Regions from separate parts of the Paenibacillus sp. PvR133 genome, predicted to be linked through region 1. Evidence: riboswitches for the same ligand, from Rfam matches in the RefSeq annotation. Region 1 holds a riboswitch; each other region holds the start of a gene.
What was found. Region 1 has a riboswitch for cyclic di-AMP ahead of JOE49_RS19360 (3D domain-containing protein). Riboswitches for the same ligand answer to the same signal wherever they lie in the genome.
Positions count from the first base shown of each region.

Region 2: it holds a riboswitch for cyclic di-AMP, as region 1 does, so the genes downstream of both, JOE49_RS06360 (C40 family peptidase) here and JOE49_RS19360 (3D domain-containing protein) in region 1, are expected to answer to the same signal.
Region 3: it holds a riboswitch for cyclic di-AMP, as region 1 does, so the genes downstream of both, JOE49_RS05965 (3D domain-containing protein) here and JOE49_RS19360 (3D domain-containing protein) in region 1, are expected to answer to the same signal.

Region 1 covers NZ_JAFIBS010000001.1:4,454,215-4,460,887, reverse strand. Annotated here, with positions in the region: gene JOE49_RS19380 (glycine-rich domain-containing protein) at 56-1,126, opposite strand; gene JOE49_RS19375 (M20 family metallopeptidase) at 1,169-2,347, opposite strand; gene JOE49_RS19370 (ABC transporter substrate-binding protein/permease) at 2,496-3,959, shown strand; gene JOE49_RS19365 (amino acid ABC transporter ATP-binding protein) at 3,946-4,668, shown strand; cyclic di-AMP (ydaO/yuaA leader) riboswitch at 4,903-5,071, shown strand; gene JOE49_RS19360 (3D domain-containing protein) at 5,078-5,746, shown strand; gene JOE49_RS19355 (polysaccharide deacetylase family protein) at 5,945-6,673, opposite strand, start outside.
Region 2 covers NZ_JAFIBS010000001.1:1,435,840-1,442,512, forward strand. Annotated here, with positions in the region: gene JOE49_RS06345 (hypothetical protein) at 109-402, shown strand; gene JOE49_RS06350 (4a-hydroxytetrahydrobiopterin dehydratase) at 520-819, shown strand; gene JOE49_RS06355 (GNAT family N-acetyltransferase) at 898-1,404, opposite strand; gene JOE49_RS06360 (C40 family peptidase) at 1,708-2,208, opposite strand; cyclic di-AMP (ydaO/yuaA leader) riboswitch at 2,214-2,351, opposite strand; gene JOE49_RS06365 (hypothetical protein) at 2,628-3,455, opposite strand; gene JOE49_RS06370 (M1 family metallopeptidase) at 3,467-5,479, opposite strand; gene JOE49_RS06375 (YwhD family protein) at 5,604-6,110, shown strand; partial or broken gene JOE49_RS06380 (NAD(P)H-dependent oxidoreductase) at 6,281-6,436, shown strand.
Region 3 covers NZ_JAFIBS010000001.1:1,331,357-1,338,029, reverse strand. Annotated here, with positions in the region: gene ispE (4-(cytidine 5'-diphospho)-2-C-methyl-D-erythritol kinase) at 1-712, opposite strand, end outside; gene JOE49_RS05990 (small, acid-soluble spore protein, alpha/beta type) at 857-1,036, opposite strand; gene veg (biofilm formation stimulator Veg) at 1,199-1,480, opposite strand; gene yabG (sporulation peptidase YabG) at 1,682-2,578, opposite strand; gene rsmA (16S rRNA (adenine(1518)-N(6)/adenine(1519)-N(6))-dimethyltransferase RsmA) at 2,634-3,518, opposite strand; gene rnmV (ribonuclease M5) at 3,526-4,071, opposite strand; gene JOE49_RS05965 (3D domain-containing protein) at 4,218-5,366, opposite strand; cyclic di-AMP (ydaO/yuaA leader) riboswitch at 5,638-5,920, opposite strand; gene JOE49_RS05960 (TatD family hydrolase) at 6,122-6,673, opposite strand, start outside.

The DNA.
Region 1 (6,673 bases):
AAGGGAATCCCTTTAGCCAAGTTTTCTGGCTGAGGAATTCCCTTTTTTACTATGATCAGTCGCCCCCACCACCACAGCTGCTTCCACATGAAGAGCCACTGCTACACGAAGAATGGCTACCAGAATCGCCTGAATCATGATGAGAAGAGCCTCCATGATGAGAACTGTCATGGGAGGAATGATGGTGCGAGTGATGTGTATCCCAGTTTGAACAGCCGCTTGCCGAGCTACAGCCGAATGAGCTAGCTAATACGGCATTACCTGAAGCATCCGGGTGCATGTGTATGGAAAATTGTTCAGGTTGATACCATGAATACCACACAACAGCTAATAACAAATAGTCGACCTGTAAATAGTTGACCTTAGGCAATTGCTTACCCTCAGGATCATCCACCGCTTTATTCACCCGCTCGTGCAGATGTTGTACAATCTTATGAACCGCTTGTTGGGCCTGCTGTGAAATAGCTATATCCTCCTGCGTATTCCAGCGGTCACCTGCTGGCTGCACGGAAGTTGTGAGTTTGTAATAGCGCGAAAGCTCGTCGCTCGGTAATGGATGATTAAAAAAAGTTCCCCACAAACTGGCGCTATAGCGGTTCCAGCCAAAGCATTCTACATACAACCAGTCAAACCACGCCCGCTCCTCAGGCATCGGCTGAGAGCCGCCGGAATGAGGCGCATGGTGAAGCATACGACCAAAAAAAGCTTCCGAGAATTGCTGATATTCGCGGGTAAACATCAACATTTCGTGCCATAATTCATCCATATCGCTACTGAACATAGGCACTCGATTCATAATCGCGCATAGCATAAAATATCGTTTTAGCTCATGCCAGCGCCAATCATATTCTTGCTCCGTCAGCTCAGGGTGGGCTTCGATTACACGACTCCTTACGCTATGAGCATAGGAGGCGGGAATGGATTGCTCCAGTAGCTGCATTAGCTCTGTAATCTCTGGATGACGCTCCTGCGCAAGGGACGAAGGGGATGGGGAGCTGAGGAAAAAAGCATTCCGGCTCCGTGTTTTTCTGTTTCCCCGGTTTCTGCGTATTGCACGGAATATAAACCAAAAAATGAAGAGGATCACCACAATAAACAACGTCCAAAAGCTGCTCATACTATCCATGATGGCTGACTACTCCTTTCTGAAAGAACACGGAATTAAGATTTAGCGTTCGTTATTCAGCAGAGCGAATTCTTTTTTTATCCGGGCTAGCAGTTCAGGATTCGTGATTACATCGCAAGCAGTCCATGCCAAAGTTCTCGCAGCCAGCAGCATTCCTTCCATGGCCCGGTCCTGCATCGCCAAATCGCGGAATTCTGGTGTATGCAAGGCATGCTTCTCGTCAATAACTTGAATGTAAGGATGGATAGCAGGGCAATGAAGCGATACATTTCCGATATCCATGGAGCCGTGATCTTCGCCTTCTGTTATATCTTCTTGTGAAATGCCAGCCTGCACCAAATTTGCGGTAAACGCATCGGAAAGTACACGGTTCGTGACCATTTCATCATAAGAAGTCTCATAATTGGAGGTCTCCAAACGACACCCGGCCTGTAAAGCAGCTCCTTCAGCAATTTGAATAACACGGCGAGTCAGCGGGTTCAGTTCTTGACGTGTAGTGGCTCTCACATAAAATTGGGCTGAGGCGTAATCAGGAATAATATTGGCTGCTTGCCCACCCTGATTAATGATCCCATGGATACGCACTGTACTTTTTACTTGTTGACGGAACGCATTGATGCCATTGAACGTTTGAATCACAGCGTCCAGCGCGTTAATGCCTTCGTGCGGGCTGGCAGCCGCGTGAGCAGATTGACCAAAAAATTCGAATTGTACAGCATCAATCGCCAGTGATTTGCCTGATTTTTCGTAACGGTCATAAGGATGCGTCATAAGTGCTATGTCGCAATCATCAAACAATCCGGCAGCGGCCATAGGGACCTTTGCACCGCGTGTTTCTTCGGCAGGTGTGCCATATACCCGTACTTCTCCACCAGTTTCGTCGATGATCGACTTGAGGCCGACGGCAGCACCAGTACTCATCATACATATCAAATGGTGCCCACAGGCGTGTCCTAGACCTTTCAGAGCGTCATATTCTGCCAGAAAAGCGACAACCGGCCCGGGTTTTGCAGCTTTGTAAGTTGCAATAAAGGCTGTTTCAATGCCCAATACAGGTGCCTGGACCTCAAATCCGTGAAAAACCAGTTCTTCTTTTAAACGGGCAGCGGCCAGAAATTCCTCGTTTCCAAGTTCAGGATTTGCGCCAATAAATAACGAAATGTCCTTAAACCGTGGGGCATGCTGCTCGATGGTCTGTTGAATGGTCTGTTTAAAATCCATGCTGAAAACTCCTTTATATAAGCTGTAATGTAGGTACTGCGTTAGGTATGCTGAAATTGTACTATAACATTCATTGCATAATCATGCATATTCATTTATAATGACACAATCTTATTTATTATAAAGAATTTAAGGAGAGAAAAAAAGATTGAAAAAGGCATATCGTTTTACCGCCCTGGTTTTGACGGCGGTTATCTTGCTGTTGACTGGTCTTCCCATGCTCAATGCATACGGAACGGAAGCAAAGCCACAGAAAAAACTTGTAGTGGGCATGAGTGCCGACTTTCCGCCGTATGAGTTTCATAAAGTCATTAACGGTAAGGATACCATTGTTGGGTTCGATGTGGATATCGCCAAGGAAATCGCCAAAGATTTGGATGCGGAGATGGTCCCTGAAGACATGAGTTTTGACTCTTTGCTGCCTGCTCTGCAAAGTGGTCGTGTAGACTTGGTACTGTCCGGTATGACACCAACGGATGAACGCAGAAAGAGTATTGATTTTTCGGATGTATACTATCGCTCCAAGCAAGTCATCATGGTACGCCCAGAGGATAAAGACAAATATCCGACGATGGATGCTTTGAAAGGCGAGAAGATCGGAGCACAAAAGGGAAGTATTCAGGAAGAGATTGCTCAAAAAGTGCCCAATGCCTCTGTAACTTCACTGGATAAAATATCTGACCTGGTACTCCAGCTGCGGACCCAGCGTGTGAACGCTGTCGTGATCGAAGATACGGTTGCTAAAGGATACACGTTAGACGGTACCGTAACCCTTGCCAAGGCTGTGCCTGAGGATGCGGGAGCAGAAACAGCTGTAGGTATCCGTAAAGGGAATGCAGAATTGCTTGCTTCTGTAAATAAAACGTTGGCTCGCCTGAAAGCAGACGGGTCGATTGAGAAGTTTTCCACGGAAGCGAGTGCACTTTCTGCGGATCGTCAGGTTTCTTCTAATAACATTGTAGATATTTTTTGGAAATACCGCAGTTTATACGCTACGGGTATCGGCTACACCTTGTTGCTGTCTGCGCTCGGAGTACTGTTCGGATTCATCATTGGTCTGATCATATCCTTGCTACGTATGAGTGGAGTACGCATCATTGAGTGGTTAGGTACCACTTATGTAGAGATACTGCGTGGCACACCTATGCTGGTGCAACTCATGATTATTCACTACGGGGTTGCTTTGACGCTGGGTGTCAATTTTACTCCACTCCAGTCTGGTATAATCACATTGTCTCTGAATAGCTCGGCATATCTGGCTGAAATTTTCCGTGCAGGTATCCAGGCAGTAGACCGTGGACAGATGGAGGCTGCCCGTTCATTGGGTATGGGACGAGGCAAAGCTATGCGTCATGTCATTTTGCCGCAAGCGTTTAAATCTATTTTGCCTGCTATCGGTAATGAGTTTATTACGATCATTAAAGAATCATCCATTATTTCGACCATTGGGATGGTGGATATTATGTATCAGGCCCAGGTCATTAAGAACATTACCTACGAAGGATTAAGTCCGTTCGTAATCGCAGCCGCTATTTATTTTGTAATGACATTCAGCTTGTCTAAGCTGCTGGGTTTATGGGAAAGGAAGTTGAGAGCCAGTGATCACCGTTAAACAACTGCGTAAATCGTTCGGCAAGAATGAGATTTTAAAAGGCATTGATATAGATATCGCCAAAGGTGAAGTCGTCGTCATCATCGGTCCCAGCGGTTCGGGGAAGAGTACGTTTTTGCGTTGTATGAATCTGCTAGAACAGCCTACGGACGGGGAGATTTTGTTTGAGGGCGAGCCGATTACAGCTCGTGGTCATAATATTAATGTAACCCGGGAGAAGATGGGGATGGTGTTCCAGCATTTTAATCTGTTCCCGCATAAAACAGTGTTGCAGAACCTGACGCTTGCACCAACGCAGGTTAGAAGACAGTCAGGGAAGGAAGCGGAAAAAATTGCGCTAGAACTCCTGCGTACCGTAGGGCTTGAGGATAAGAAGAATACCTATCCGAACCAGCTATCCGGTGGTCAGAAGCAACGTATTGCGATTGCGCGTGCTTTGGCCATGCAGCCGCACGTAATGCTGTTCGATGAGCCGACTTCTGCATTGGACCCTGAAATGGTTGGAGAGGTTCTGGATGTAATGAAGAAGCTCGCCGAAGGCGGCATGACCATGGTAATCGTGACGCATGAAATGGGCTTTGCCCGCGAGGTAGGCGATAGAATTATCTTTATGGATAACGGTCAAATTGTAGAGCAAGGTACACCAGAGCAGGTATTTGGTACTCCAAGCCATGATCGCACCCGTGATTTTCTTGCCAAAGTATTGTAAGAAAGTGCTGATATGAGCTATAAAAAAGCCCTCCGTTTGACGGAGGGCTTTTTCTTTTTTTGTCACCATTTCACCATATTTTCGTAACAAATATCGATTTCTTGGTGACAAAATTGTAACGAGTATAGTATGATGTTCAAGGTTCCCAACATTTTCATGCGGATAAGGTTACAAAATTGTGATATTATGCAGTAAGCCAAAACTTACCGGGACAGCATGCGGTTATGACAAACGCTGAATGCTGGGCCCAAACTATGGGAAGTGCGGGGGACGTAACAACGGCAGTCTTTCCGAAACGTCATAAGACGATATGGAATATGCCTAGGGGTGAATTGCACAAGCATAGGGCTTCTCCTGAGTCCGAATCCGACAGCTAACTTCGCAGGCATAACAGAGGAGGTACATATCTTTGAAACATCTAAAACATATTGGAAAAACCATGAAATTTGCGGTGCTTGCCGCAGCCATTGCAGGGCTGGCACAGACAGCTGGAGTAGCGGATGCTGCTTCGCTTCATACTGCCAAAGATGGCGATACCTTCTTTTTGCTTGCTCAACGTTATGGAGTATCAGTGGACGAGCTGACGAAGGCGAACCCAAACATTGCCTCTAACAATATATATGCAGGTCTGCAAATTAAGGTACCTGGTGAAAAAAGTGTGAATGCAGCTTCGGATTCGAAGCCTCAGCTTCTTACGGAGAAAGCACCAGCGAATGAGGGGCCAACGATTGAAGCGTGGGGCAAAACATTTAACTATAGCAAAATAGTTGACGTTAAGGCTACTGCGTATTCTGCCGCAGCCGATGAGAATGGTAAATGGGGAGCAGTGGACTACTACGGCAATCCGCTTAAACTAGGTACAATTGCGGTAGACCCGAACGTCATTCCGATGGGCACGAAAGTGCTGGTTACAGGCTATTCCCACCCAGGTTTGCCGGATCATTCTTTTGTAGCTGTCGCTCGCGATCAGGGCAGCGCCATTACAGGAAAACGGATTGATATCTTTATTCCTGGCAACAAATCATTTGTGAACGACTTTGGATTTCAAAATGTGAAGCTATACGTTATTGATAAATAGCATTATACGTATATACGGTTTAATTAAACATAATATATATTATGTAAACTTAATGCCTGTATCCTACCGCATATAACTAGGTCAGACTCTTATCAGGTCCTATCCATAAAAAAGGCTGTCTTGACGAGCAGAAAACTTCTGCTGGTAAGACAGCCTTTTTACGTTGCTTTAGCTTGTAGCTCAATCATAAACATATGGTTATTTCTGTTCCGATGTGTGGAGTAGCCGGGGGACTGTCACAAATTTGTAGCCCTTAGCTTTTAGAGAGTGAATTAGACCCGGCAGAGCTTGGACAGTGCCTTGCAAGTTGGAACTTTGACCTCCACCTGCGTGCATTAAAATAATAGAGCCAGGCCCAGTAGCTGGGATCACATTGCGCTGAATTTGTGTTTTACTTAGTCCCTTCCAGTCGAGAGAGTCTACATTCCAATTGACAATCATGTAGCCATGACGACGTGCCCACTGGATTTGAGGCTCCGTGATTTCACCGTAGGGTGGACGAATCAACTTGGGGCGAAAACCTGCGCTGGCTTGTAAAATACGTTCTGTTTTTGTAATCTGGTTGCGAAAGCGTTCTGGTGTGGCCTTCCTAAAATCCGGATGAGTATAGGAATGGTTTCCTATAGCATGGCCTTCACGGATAATACGGCGTATGATCCCCGGATGCTTTTCCGCACGGTGACCGACGATGAAAAATGTAGCTTTGATGCCATTGGCGTGTAATACGTCCAAAACCTGCGGCGTATACCTAGAATCGGGCACATCATCAAAGGTTAGGGCAATTTGGCGGGTGTGTGGGCCGCACATTTTAAAAATGTCCGCATGTTTTTTTCGCAGCATTGCTAATGTAGGAGTTGCTCGATCTGTGCTCTGTTGTACAGAAGAAGCAACAGCTGCTTCCTTGGGATGGGGCGTTCCGATGTTGGG
Region 2 (6,673 bases), 3.0 Mb from region 1:
AGACGGATTATAGTATTTATCGACAAAACTCTCTTTTTTGTTAAGTGCGAATTTCCGGTATAATAAGGTGATTATGTATTGAATGGCGGAACCATTGGAGGAAATGGCATGGGAGTAAAGCATGGGCGTGAGTATGAACAAATTTTGAACGATTTGACAGAGGCTGTGGGACGCATCCCAGACAGCTACGAATTTTTCGAGATGGAAGCAGAAGATTGGGACAGGCTGGACCCGGCGGGACGCCAGGAAGTCAATGAAGCTTTGGCAGAAGACTTATTTTATGCACTGGGTACAGAGCCCATAATCACTGTAGGCAGTGGCGTTGTGATCTATGAGCCGGAGCAGCATCGTATCTATGTACTCATTGGAGACGAGGAGCTGACGTCAGTCCCATTGATTTGAGGTCCGTCTTATGGATTTATCAACGGGGCCGTGGTAATATGTACACCAATATATCGTAGTTTTGGCCGTATTTAAGCGGTCGAAAGGCTTCCGTATAAACGGGGAGGAGTTCGTAACATGCCTTTTACACAAGAAGAGATTGAAGCACATCTGGAGAAACTGGAGGGCTGGGAACTGGAGGAAGGACGTTGGATCGTTCGGAAATATAATTTTTCCAGTTTTATGAAAGGGATTGCATTCGTGGATGAAGTTGCCGCTATATCTGAAGCATTCAATCATCATCCATTTATTACGATTGATTACAAGACCGTGACTCTGCGTTTGACCTCTTGGGACGACGGCGGTATTATGGCCGTGGATATTAAGGAAGCCCAACAATATAATGAAGCTTTTGAAAAAATGCGCAGCAGTCATTGAGCTTGTAATGATCTGTCGTATGATGATAAAAGCGCCTTCGCTATACAACATCGCGGTTGTATGCCGAAGGCGCTTTTATCATAGAACCTGGGTTTGGTGCTCGGGACGATATACCATACAAAAAAACGGTTTTTTGCCATCGGGAGTCTGGCGTTCATAGGTATCTGTAAGCTCAAATCCAGCCGCCTTGTAAGCCCGGATAGCGCGCCCATTCCAAGTGAGTACCTCTAGATCAATTTCATTCTTCGGGTTGCGTCGTTGGGCTTCCTCTGCAATGGCACGGACAAAATCAGAGCCTTTGCCATGTCCGCATCTTTCAGGATGCATTCCAAGACCTAGCCGGGTCACACCGATCATAGGAAAATATTGAGCAAATCCCGTCAGCTTATTCTCTTCATCCAGTACGGCAACATATTGCTCTTGGCGAAGCGTGGGACTTCCAAATTCGACTTCAAGCGCCTTCATTTGTTCCCAGGGGAGCCAACCGTATATATTATAAGGTGGATCATAGCGCCACTCACAGATTGCAGCCGCTTGATGCTCGTCCATCGGTACGATCCGATAGTTGGATATTGAGGCCGGCATGTGTTCTATCCTCCTTTTACAGGTACTTCAATCATTAACAACAGATTGTAGACAAGTTGCAGGGGAATGGCAAGCGTGTTTATTTCATACTCAAGTCGGGTATACATTCAATAAGAAGGATTTACTGCTCATATGCTCCCCCAGCGCTGACGGTAAAACCGACGATGTTCGCTAAAATTGAAACCTTTTGAGGCTTCAGTTCGTCAGTAATGATAATAATTGCTGATGTTGTGGACATAAAAAGCCGCAATTTGATTCCGGCCAGAATCAAATTGCGGCTAAGGTTAGCTTGCTGTGCGTTAGTTATTCTACGTTGTCGTCATCAGGAATTTCTGAAGCTACAGAATGGTAAGCGTCTGTGCTCATAATTCTTTTTGCACCGACATAGCGGTTAGCGTAATAATTTTCGTTCAGTGAGCTAACTACTACACCACGTGAAGTCGAGGAGTGGGCAAATTTCCCTTCACCTACGAAGATACCTACATGAGAAATGCCTCTTCCTGTGGTGTTGAAGAACACCAGGTCTCCAGGTCTCATTTCATCGCGGGATACAGAAGATCCCATTTTGAATTGTGATCCGGATTGATGCGGAAGTTTAATTCCCAGTTTGTTGAATACATACATTGTGAAGCCGGAGCAATCGAATCCCTCGAGTGTAGTGCCTCCGCTTCTGTAGCTCGTTCCTTTGGCATCTTGAATGACCTGGTCCATCTTAGAGTCTGCATATGCACTGCCGCCACCGAATGTAAAAGATGTAAAGGCAATGGCAAGACCCATAGCTGCGATCGTTAGCTTCTTCTTCAAAAAAAATATACCCCTTCCAATGCCTGCGAGGTTAGCTTAAGGATTCGGTAGAAGGTTCCCCTATGACCACTCTGTTGCGAGATCAATTCACCCAAACTGGTTCCCCCGCTTCCTAGGTGCCAGGAATTAGGCTTAACTTAAGATGTGCACCTTGGAGAGCAGTATTCACAATAACGTTATTTTTGAGATAAAGGTTACAATAAAGATTACAAAGTTGTTACTATCAGTTCACTGCGATTATTGTAACAAAGACGGCTGGCTTTGGCAAATGTTTCATTGCAAAAAGTTACAAAAAAAATCTGCTCCTAATGTCCCAGGAACAGATCTTGTTAACAGTATTCAGTTATGTGTCGTTTGCGCGGATATGAATCAAGATTTTTCGACAGACGGAAATGAAGTAAAAAACATAAAGGCAGGGCTTAGCTTCTACTGGAGATATCGGTATGCCATAGTCTGTACTGCGAACTGATATGCCACAGCCTGACCAGACTAGTAACAAAATGATACGATTGCTGGAGAATGAGCGCCAGCATACCAGTCCAAATCATCGCTATGGTGCCAAATAGACCGAAGACCAGCAGCACACAAGCACCGAGCAAAAGAGATATACCGACAGCTGGGAGGAGCTGGCGAAAGAAGGCGAGCAGGGACGATAGTATGGCGTGACCACCGACAGTCCCCAGTTGCATATACAGGATGCACTGCCGAATGAACCATCCGTAAGCCATCCACCCCATGGCATAGGGCAACAAATGAAGCAGGTAAGAGGGAGATTGAAGCGTTCCTGCTACAATAGGGTAGAGTCTCGGTACTACCCAAAAGGCGGGAAGCAGCAGCAGTCCCAACTCGATGGTGTAATACAACAACGACGACATGCCATGGCGTTTCATACCCTTGAAAAAGGACAGGCTTTGCGGTTCAGTCGCATCGGTATGCAGGCTTTGATATATTCCGGCTCTAATGAAGGGAGTGATCAGTATGCGTAGTACAGTCGCCCCTAGTAGTATCCACAAATACACATGTACTTCCCGGCTGTCCATCAGAGCAATCTGGCTCTCCATCCAAAACAAGGTCTGTCCCAGCTCGTTTTGACCCTGATCAGGATAACGGAGCAGTAGCGGGATAACGGCAGACTGCACCAGCCGATAGAGAAACACCCCCCACAGTAGTCGATACAGAAATAAAATGATAACGATATAGAATCGTATGCGCACCAGCGCCCAGCCCTCTTTTATAACAGTCCGCATCTATAGACACCTCACCATGACAGACTTCCAAGCAGTGTTTCTAACAGCTTGGTTACACTTACATTCCAACGGGTTTGTTGCTTTTCGTCCAATTCGGCTTTTAGGCTATTGTTAATGTGCTTGTTCTCCAGTGCAATGGTATATAGAGGATCAAGGGTTACATAGGAAACGGGAGAAGTACTTTTGATCCGAAAAGTTGTGCTTTTGCCCGCGCCGTCCCAAGCCTTGAATATCGTGGTACCATCCTTGAAGGTAAATTGGACAGGGATCTTGGGATAATCCGCCCCTTTTTTGCTGACCGTCACGACTGCTTCATATCCATTCTCCAGCTTTTGGTTCGTGATATGATCCACCGAAAAGTCCGCCATCTGGCCGTCATATACATACTGTTCAAAATAGTGGCTCCATGAGCGTCCGGTGGCTCTCTCCACGATACGTTGAAAATCCTGGGAGGATGGATGCTTGAATCGGTACGTCTGGACGTAGGTCCGCATAATCCGATCCATTTTTTTCATACCCACCTGACGTTCAATGCCCCGTAGTACCAGCTTGCCTCGAGAGTAGGCGTTTTGCGCGTACTCAGCAGCCGAGCCGTACTTCCATGACTCGCGGTTTAGCGGCTGTGGGGAGGCTATCTGTCCCGATTGTAATGGCAAGTTGGGGGTAAGCCCATATTCTTGCTCCATAAGCCGCTCCTCTGCATAGGAGGTGAAGCCTTCATCCAGCCACGGCTCCTCAAATTCGTTATTGGCTACCATTCCGTAGAAATATTGATGTCCAATCTCATGAACTAATGTTCGTTCCAGACTATAGCCAGGATTTAGATTACCCGCAGCAGCGGCTGTGATGAGTGTCGGATACTCCATACCGCCGGCTCCATTGCCTGATTTGGGTGGAACCACGATGGATAGGGTGGAATATGGATAAGGCCCGTACCATTTGCTGTAGTACGAAAGAGCGGCCTTCGCTGCGCTCATATAGCGCCCTTTGAGCTCCTTGTGCGACGGGTCAAGGTAGAGCTTGATTTTGACACCAGGGACTTCAGCAGAAGAAAAGGGTTCTTCTACGGTTACAAAGTTGGGTGAAGCGGACCAGGCAAAATCGTGTACATCATCGGCATAAAATTGATATATTTTTTGGCCGTTCTGTCGGACGGCACCACGGGTGGGAAATCCGGTCGCTGCTACGATATGAGTTTCAGGCACCCGAATCCGTACGCTGTAAATTCCAAAATCGGCATAAAACTCGGAGTTACCATGATACTGGTGGAGGTTCCAGCCCTCTTCGGCGCGTCCACGCTGCCCTGCAGTCTCGTAGACGCTGAGCTTCGGGAACCACTGTCCTGCCATTACAAAATCATCTGTCGCACCCATACGAGCGAAGATGGCGGGCAGTTTTACCTCAAACTTCATATATAATGTGATTTCTTCGCCACCTCGTACCGGCTTGGGTAGACGCACCTTCATGAGCGAACGGTCGCCTGCGTTACCGTCATCTGGCTGCACATATTGGATGCGGTGCATGAGAGATAAACCGTCTTCTGTTTTTAGTTCAGTCAGCGTCATGGAGCCAAAGCCGTCTTTGGGCATGGTGTCTTCGCGCAGCTTTCCACCGGATTCCTTCATAAAGGTGGTTTCCATGGAAGAGAAGGCATTCGGGTATAGATGAAGATACAGATCATTCACGGTTTTCTTGCCCGGATGCCTCCAGGTCAGTGTCTCAGTGCCTCGCAAAACCTGTCCTTTTTCCAGAGACACATCAATGTGGTACTCTACCACCCGTTTGCTGAGGATTTCTGTAGCGGGCTGTGGAGGGTTCTTGGGCAGGTCAGGCAGGATGTTTGCCCCTAGAGGCTTGCCCATATTTGGGGCAAGCGCAGACTCAGACAGAGAGCCGTATAGTGGTTGGCCTATGGACTGCGGGTCGGATTGCGATTGGGGCTGCCAGGCAAACCATAACGTCCCTGCGAGGAGACCGAGGGCTAGTGTAGACAATAAAACGATTTTAGTGCGTGCTGGGGTCATACAATGGATACCTCCCGTTGACAAGCATCTACAGCATGTATATGTTTGCTTTCAGGAGATTATTAGTTAAAATATTTATAGTGTAGAATGAGTGTGAAGACGGAAAATGGAGGTCTAGTGACGCATGAGTGAAAATCAGCCGGACGGCAAAAAACAGATTGCACTGAACATTGTCAGTGGCAAGAGTAAACATAAGGGTTTCGGCGCAGGCTCAATCGACCTGAACAGTATGTCCCCGGTCATCATTGACCGAGGAGAAGCGAAAATTGATATCGGTGCCATGCATGCCAAAAGTAAAGTAGAACGTGGTATCAAGTTCTCTACGAATAAAGAGGATGTACCGAATGGACGGCAGGTATGGCTCGTATGGGTAGCCGTGGATCGTACGCCCGAAGGACGTATGTACGGCGGCGCCACCGCCTGCGAGATGCTGATTGACGACGAAGCCAAACGCGGCTGGAAAATCCTCGCCGATCACGTCAACCGTATGGATTACGCGCTCAAGCGTCGTTTCATGCTGGATGATCTCGGCAGCGAAGATAGAGCAGCGCTTAAAAGCCTGCTAATTTCGCATAACGAGGAATGGTGGGACGCTTCGCCTGAGGAATTGAAGCAGGCGCTGGAAGGATAGGCCCAGCGTTAACGCAGTAAAAAAAGCAGCCACTTCTGTGGGCTGCTTTTTTTATTTATCTGAGTTGACACTAACCTTTTAGTAAGTAGTTGTCCTGAAAGTGCATACTTACATATTTGTAGCGCTCACTTTATACTCAAAAATAAATAATACTTAAGGAGGACAATTCTTTGAAAACTCTTGTTATCGTTACACATCCAAGCATCGAGGCATCTGTCATAAATAGGCGATGGGTAGAAGAACTCAAAAAATATCCAGAAAAGTATACTATCCACGAATTGCATAAGGTTTACCCTGACGGGAACATTGATGTGGAAAAAGAGCAAGCCAGTGTCTTTTAGGACCACGCCAGACGGAACACAGGGTTCACTCATAAATTACACTCTCCTTTAGGTAAGTATATAATATGAATGTGCATACTTTACAACTGATCATTATGCAATTTTAGTGAAAGGGTGTAAAGTATGCTCGCTATAAAATGTTTCTGTATCTTTAAATGGAGTGATTCTAGAAACGGAGAGAAGCATCTTGACATCCTGGAAAGGCATTCACTATAATTCAGA
Region 3 (6,673 bases), 3.1 Mb from region 1:
GGATCATGGAGCTTTTAAGATGCTCTACCTCTGGATACAGCTTTAGTGTTACATCCTCCAGTACATTCCCCAGCGCGTTGCATACATCGGTAAAAGAGGCGTTACGGATCGCATGCTCCATCTGGCGGGCAGACGGGTGGTGCGTAATCTGGTCTGCTTTGACACGATCATACACTTCAGCCGTCGACACATTAATCGGCGGCTTCGCAAGGATCACCCAGCATTGTGGCGGATTCGGAAGTGGCTTGAGCAGTTCTCCGCGTCCGCTCGCTAAAGCTGTACCCCCTGTAATACAGAAAGGTACATCTGAGCCCAGCTCAGCACCCAGCACCCTTAACTCTGCATCCGAGATGCCAAGCTTCCATAGCTTGTTCAGTCCACGCAGCGCTGCGGCAGCATCACTACTTCCACCTGCCAACCCTGCCGCCACTGGGATATGCTTATCCAGATGGATGTGGACGCCCGTAGACACGTTATAACGTTCTTTGATCAGACGCGCAGCCTGAAAAGCCAAGTTCTTTTCATCCAATGGTATGTACCCGGCTTGACTTGAAATAATAATGGTATCACGCGGTAACTCAGACATCGTCAATCGGTCAGACAGATCGACCATGGTCATAATCATTTCGACCTCGTGATAACCATCGTCCCGCTTACGTAGAACATCAAGCATTAAATTGATTTTCGCCGGTGCTTTTTCATATATTTTCAAGGCGTTCACCCACCTTCAACTTTTCCCTCAAGACAGCTTAACATATTATATCAGACTCAGCGTGTCAAGTCATGAGGTTCAAAAAAGCGGAGATGACCCGGTCTAATCCCGGATATCCCCGCTTTTCATCAGCACCACCGATGGCTACGATTTGCGGGAAGCTGCCTGCTCGGCAAGTTGGATAGCCCGCTTGACCATATTGCCCGCATCCTTGGCTTTAATGCCTCCCCAGCCTTCTTCCTTGACCGTGTCGTAAAATCCAAGATCTTTGGCCAGCTCGTACTTTAGCTCCTCCGACATGACACTCCGTCTTCTTCGGCTCATACATACGCCTCCTTCGGCAATGGAATAAGGAAGATCATTCCCGGCTTAGTATGTGCAGAGATGTCATGCTTCATCCTGCTCTGTATATACAAAACGGCCCCGTCATTTGAAATGACGAAGCCGTCGTTAAACCTGCGAAGCTGGTATAAATCACGAAATTAATTAAGGTGTTTCAAAATATTCGACTACACTTGTATGGGAGTCGGGATCATATACGCTGACTTCCACCGACTCGGTAAGAATGTCAGCATAGCTGTAGGAGACACGTTTAAACGTCTGTTGCTCCTGATCCAGCTTGACGATAAAAACAGAAGGGTACGTTTCTTCCAAGACACCAGTTCGTTCGACGGTCTTACGGCGTCCGCCGTTAGCCCGCAGCAAAATTTTTTGCCCTACATGTGCGTCGAGACTGCGTTTGATTTCCAACAGCGTATTTTTAGCCATTGCCTAACGACCACCTCTTTCCTTGTCCATTATAACGAATTTTAGAGGGATTGTCAAATCAAGCTAAATATTATAACAACACGAAAAATAAGTTGTCAATTTAATTTTTTGCGAACAGGAATAATTTATATAAAAAATGACAAAAAGCCTCTGAAAGCAGAGGCTTTTTGTTCAGATTAACCCTATTGGCACATTTGAATCCTAGATTGCGGAAGGCGTTACTTTAAGCGTAGACAAATTTTCAAGCTTCGGCAGGCCGATGCGATAGCTTCCCCTAGTTTCAATTCCACCCACTCCGCGGCTGCCACTGATTGTCTGGTGAAACAGGTCCCCCATGTTGACCGTATCACGGATCGAAGTAAAGGCCGCCTTGGCAGCCACGTAAACGGGGTCCAGCGCGTGAATCAGGATACGCCCTGGTGAGCTGGCGAAGTTCGCTCCCGCACGTAGCAGCGCCTCAAAATGGGACTGGCACGCCCCCGCTACAATCGTCAGCGAATCCAGATGACGTTCATATTGTCTTGCTACCTGAATCGCCGCCACAAAATTTTGCGAATTTTTATAACTTTTCAAGCTGTACAAATCGTAAGGCTGTGGCTGCTTCAGCACACCGTCATGTCCGGTAATGACTACGATATCCGGACGGATACGGGGAAGCAGTCGGTACAACGTGTCCGCCATTGCCGATTCGTGAACGTGATGTCCCTCTGCAGGAACACGGAGCTGTTCATATAAACTGAGACATTTTTTCAAATAGCCGGGATCTCCATCCAGATGAAGAACCTTTCCCGGCATTTCAAAATACGTTGACTCGACCGGATCACTCCAGTCCCCAACCAGAGCTGCCTGACTACGAGCAGCTTGCTGCTGGCGTGCCCGTTGCAACAGATTAAGAGACTCACCAGCCTTAATATGGGCCTGCTGAGTCTTACCGCTAATCTGGTCTGCAGGCACTCTGACCAGATCGTTCACTGGGGAATCGGCCAGCAGCCGAAATTCTATTCCCTTAATGATCGCTTTATCCCGCTGGATGTCCTCAACACGAAACGTGACATCTCCGCCGTACGATTTCCGAACGACCAAGTCTCCTAAACTCATCACACTGTATCACCCCTCCTATATCGTATGGGTGAATGCACAGTTTGGTTCCAGCTTAGGATATACCTGCCTCCAACAGCACAGCGCTGAGACGCGCAAATTCCTCAATACTTAGCGTTTCTCCTCGACGGGAGGGTTCAATACCAGCTTGTTGCAACAACGGCTCCAGCGTGTCCCTGTTCTCTTTGGTGAAGAAACGGCTTTTTAAGTTATTGGAAATGGTTTTACGACGCTGGGCAAAAGCAGCATGAACCACTTCAAAGAAATGCTTCTCATCCACCACTTCCACTGGAGGGGCTTCCCGTACACGCAACCGGATGACTGCAGACTCAACATTCGGCTGGGGAATAAATACTGTATTCGGCACAATACAGACTAATTCAGGTTCGCTGTAATATTGCACCGCAATGCTCAGGCTGCCGTAATCCTTCGTTCCAGGAGACGCAGCCATACGCTCAGCCACTTCTTTTTGGATCATAACGACGATATTCTCCAAAGGGAGCTTGTCCTCCAGCAGCCTCATCAGAATCGGTGTAGTAACGTAGTACGGCAGATTAGCCACGACACTTACTTTGCTCACGTCTGCAAAATCGGCTGCGAACACCTCGCGCAAATCCAGCTTCAACACATCTCCATGACGTACCTTCACATGCTCGTAAGGGGCCAACACTTCTTCGAGAATTGGCAGCAGCCGCTGGTCAATCTCGACAGCGGTAACTGCCTTGGCCGATTGGGCCAGCTTCTCGGTCAAAGCACCAATCCCAGGACCGATCTCAAGTGCGCCCTTCGTCTCATCCAATCCGGCAGCATTTACAATCTTATTGAGAATATTCTGATCAATCAGGAAATTTTGTCCCAAACTCTTTTTGAACGAAAAACCGTGCCGTTGAATAATGTCCTTCGTACGCCGCGGTGTTGCTATATCTTGAATCCCTGTCATACGGATATCACAATCCTTCACTTTCAATTTGTGCCAGCGCCCCGGCAAATTCCTCGCGGCTGATCTGAAATACAGAGAGCCGTTTATGTAGCTGCTTTCCGTTACAATAACCAATACCCAGCACATTCCCTAAGGCCATACGGCGTGCAGCAGCATTAGGATGGGTGATGAGTCCAGCATCAATCAGGTCCGCCCACTCAATCAGCGGGTCGGCGCCTTCCACTGTCGTATGGACCCGTGCAAGAGCGTGTCTGATCGCTTCCGGTGAGGCATTCTCCACGCCAATATCTCCTTTACGCGTCGCTTCTGCCTCGGGTATAAAGGCCTGCTTGCAGCCGGGTACCTTGGAAGCGATAATCTTACGGATGCGCTCCCCTGCATGATCGGGATCGGTTAAAATGATGACCCCCCGCCGCTCCTGCGCCAATGCAATTTTACGCAGCGTCATTTTATTAATGGCTGAGCCGCCAGTTTCTATCGTATCCGCTTCAACAGCGCGGCGAATGGCCACCGTATCATCCCGGCCCTCTACCACGATCACTTCCTTGATCATTTGCGTTTCCCTCCACTGCTACACAGCAAGCTATATTTATCTTTCCCTGCTTTTGAAAACAAAATAAGAAGAGGATATCCTCTTCTTAGCATGGCATAACTATGTTGTTAATACTATCGCATTGCCCTCAACATACACAACCTGTTTTAGTTGATTTCAGGCTTTATCGGTCCGATAACATAAACGGTTTTACCGTGCTTACGACCAAATTGGTTGGCTCGGCTCAAACTCTCATAATACACATCGATTTTGTGGCCTTTAATCGCGCCACCGGTATCCTCCGCACGGCGGAAGCCCACCCCTTCGATATATACCCACCAGCCGATTGGAATTACACTCGGATCGACCGCGATGGTGCGTCCTTCCGTGACACGTGCGCCGGATGCAGTACGTGTACCGATACCTGGCTCCTGTGAGGAATACGCCGTCATGGAGACATTTTGTAAAACTTTGCTATATTTAAAATTGATGCCTGCTTTACGGACAGCACTGCCCGAACTAACCGTTGTTGCCTTAACCGCATCATTGGGACCGACGGAAGCAGCCAGAACGACCGGTTTTTTCTTCGTTCCTACTGCAATGACTTTATCCACACGGTTCTGTGCAACTTCCTTGTTAACCAGCTGTTTGGATACCAACTTTCCATCATGATATACCTTTTGAACGTGCTGGACGACCACACCCGATTTGCCGCTTTGAATGACCCGATTATCGCCTTTATAAAGACTCGGATCGGCCGTTTTGATGACCTGATAAGGCACCTGTTTTTTCTGTTCGACCTGCTGTTTCTTCACACGGACGATTTTTATGTCCATGTTAGACGAAACAGAGGCATCCAACGCAGGATAAACTTTATCCGTTGATGATAATTTATAGCCCGAGGTACGAATGGCACCTTCTACTGTATTTTCTGTTGTGTACAGCTTTTTCGTCTCATTGCCTGAAGATACTTTGACTTGATTGGCACGTTTAATGACTACGCGATCGCCATCCTGTATTGCTCCATTTAGCGGCATGGAAACTGTATCATGCGGCTGAAGTGAAATGGAATGCTCGCTCAGCAAATCTTGAAGCTTGGATTCCCGGGTTTCTACCGCAGACGCCTTGCCATCGATGACAAAAAAGACTTGTTTTTTAGATTGCGTGTACATCAGAATTGAAATCATAATCGTTAGCGCGATTAGAAAAATAGCAACCAAAGCAGCCTGGCGCACATTCTCTTGCTTCCAACGCAATACGTAAGACATGCTGGATGAGCGTGACTCATGGGTATCCTTTTTTTGGAAAATGCCCATTTCCTCCGTCCTCCTTACATAGCCCGCCGTCTGGAGTAAGACATAGTTGAGATTTGACGTGACTATAACAGATTTTCTACAAGACAAGCCCAAACTGCGACTGTCCTGCACCATGTACCCGTCTTCGCGGCATGCTGTCCTCCCCTGTTTAACCACAGTATGATGACAGATTTTCTTTTATTCACAACAAAAAAAGCCAGAGAAAGAGACTAGAGAGCTCTTTCGTGGCTTCCGGCATGTGTGAATATGCGGGAAAACTCATGCACGAGATGGCTTCTCTCTTGTTACGCTTACGGGGTTAGCTGTCGGGTTCGGACGTAGAGAGTCGCCCTAGCTTGGGTCAACCGCTCATGGCGGTCGCCTTCACATTCACCCCGAAGACCCAGAAAGAAATCGAAATACGGCTCCTCCACCTATTCAATCCCATCCGGGGAAAGAATTTAGGTCGAGCCGGCTGGCGGAAGAGACGTTCCCTTCTTGCACATATGCCGGACGTACTGTAAGCCATATCGGTTCCCCCGTTCCCTGTAAAAGGGACTCAGCGAGACTGGTTCATGAAATGACTTGTTGATGTTTACATTCAAACAACAATTCACTGAAAAGATGATATCCTGTTTCTATGCATGTTGTAAAGCAGGTTTCAAGTACATTTTTTAAAATATTCGGTTAAAATATTGTAATATTCTCGAGTTTCCTGCAACAAATTCATGATTAGCTTCGTCTATCTCTTTATTTTGATCGATTTCTTCACTTTTTCATTGAATGTCAAATCGTTCCAGGGCATTTCGGGTCGTTATTGACACTAATTCCTCCACTGTAATCCCTTTGATTTGGGCTGCAGCCTCTGCTACCAGTCTCACATGTGCAGACTCATTTCGCTTCCCACGAAACGGATGAGGCGTCAGATAGGGAGCATCAGTTTCAATGAGCAGACGGTCCAGCGGCACCTGTGCGAGCACCTCTTTTGGCTGCTTGGCATTTTTGAACGTTATTGGACCACCGAAGGAAAGGTGAAATCCCATATCCAGCACCATTTTGGCAGTTTCCCAGCTACCCGAAAAGGAGTGCATGACTCCGCCAATCTCACTCGCTTTTTCCTCGCGCAAAATCTTAACAATATCTTCATGTGCATCCCGGTTATGGATAACAATGGGCATTTTGAGCTCACGAGCCAGACCAATTTGATTTCGAAACACCCGATGCTGCACATCCTTCGGTGATGTATCCCAATAATAATCCAGACCGATCTCTCCGATGGCTACAACCTTTTTATGACTGCATAACGATGCAATCCATTCTAGATCGCC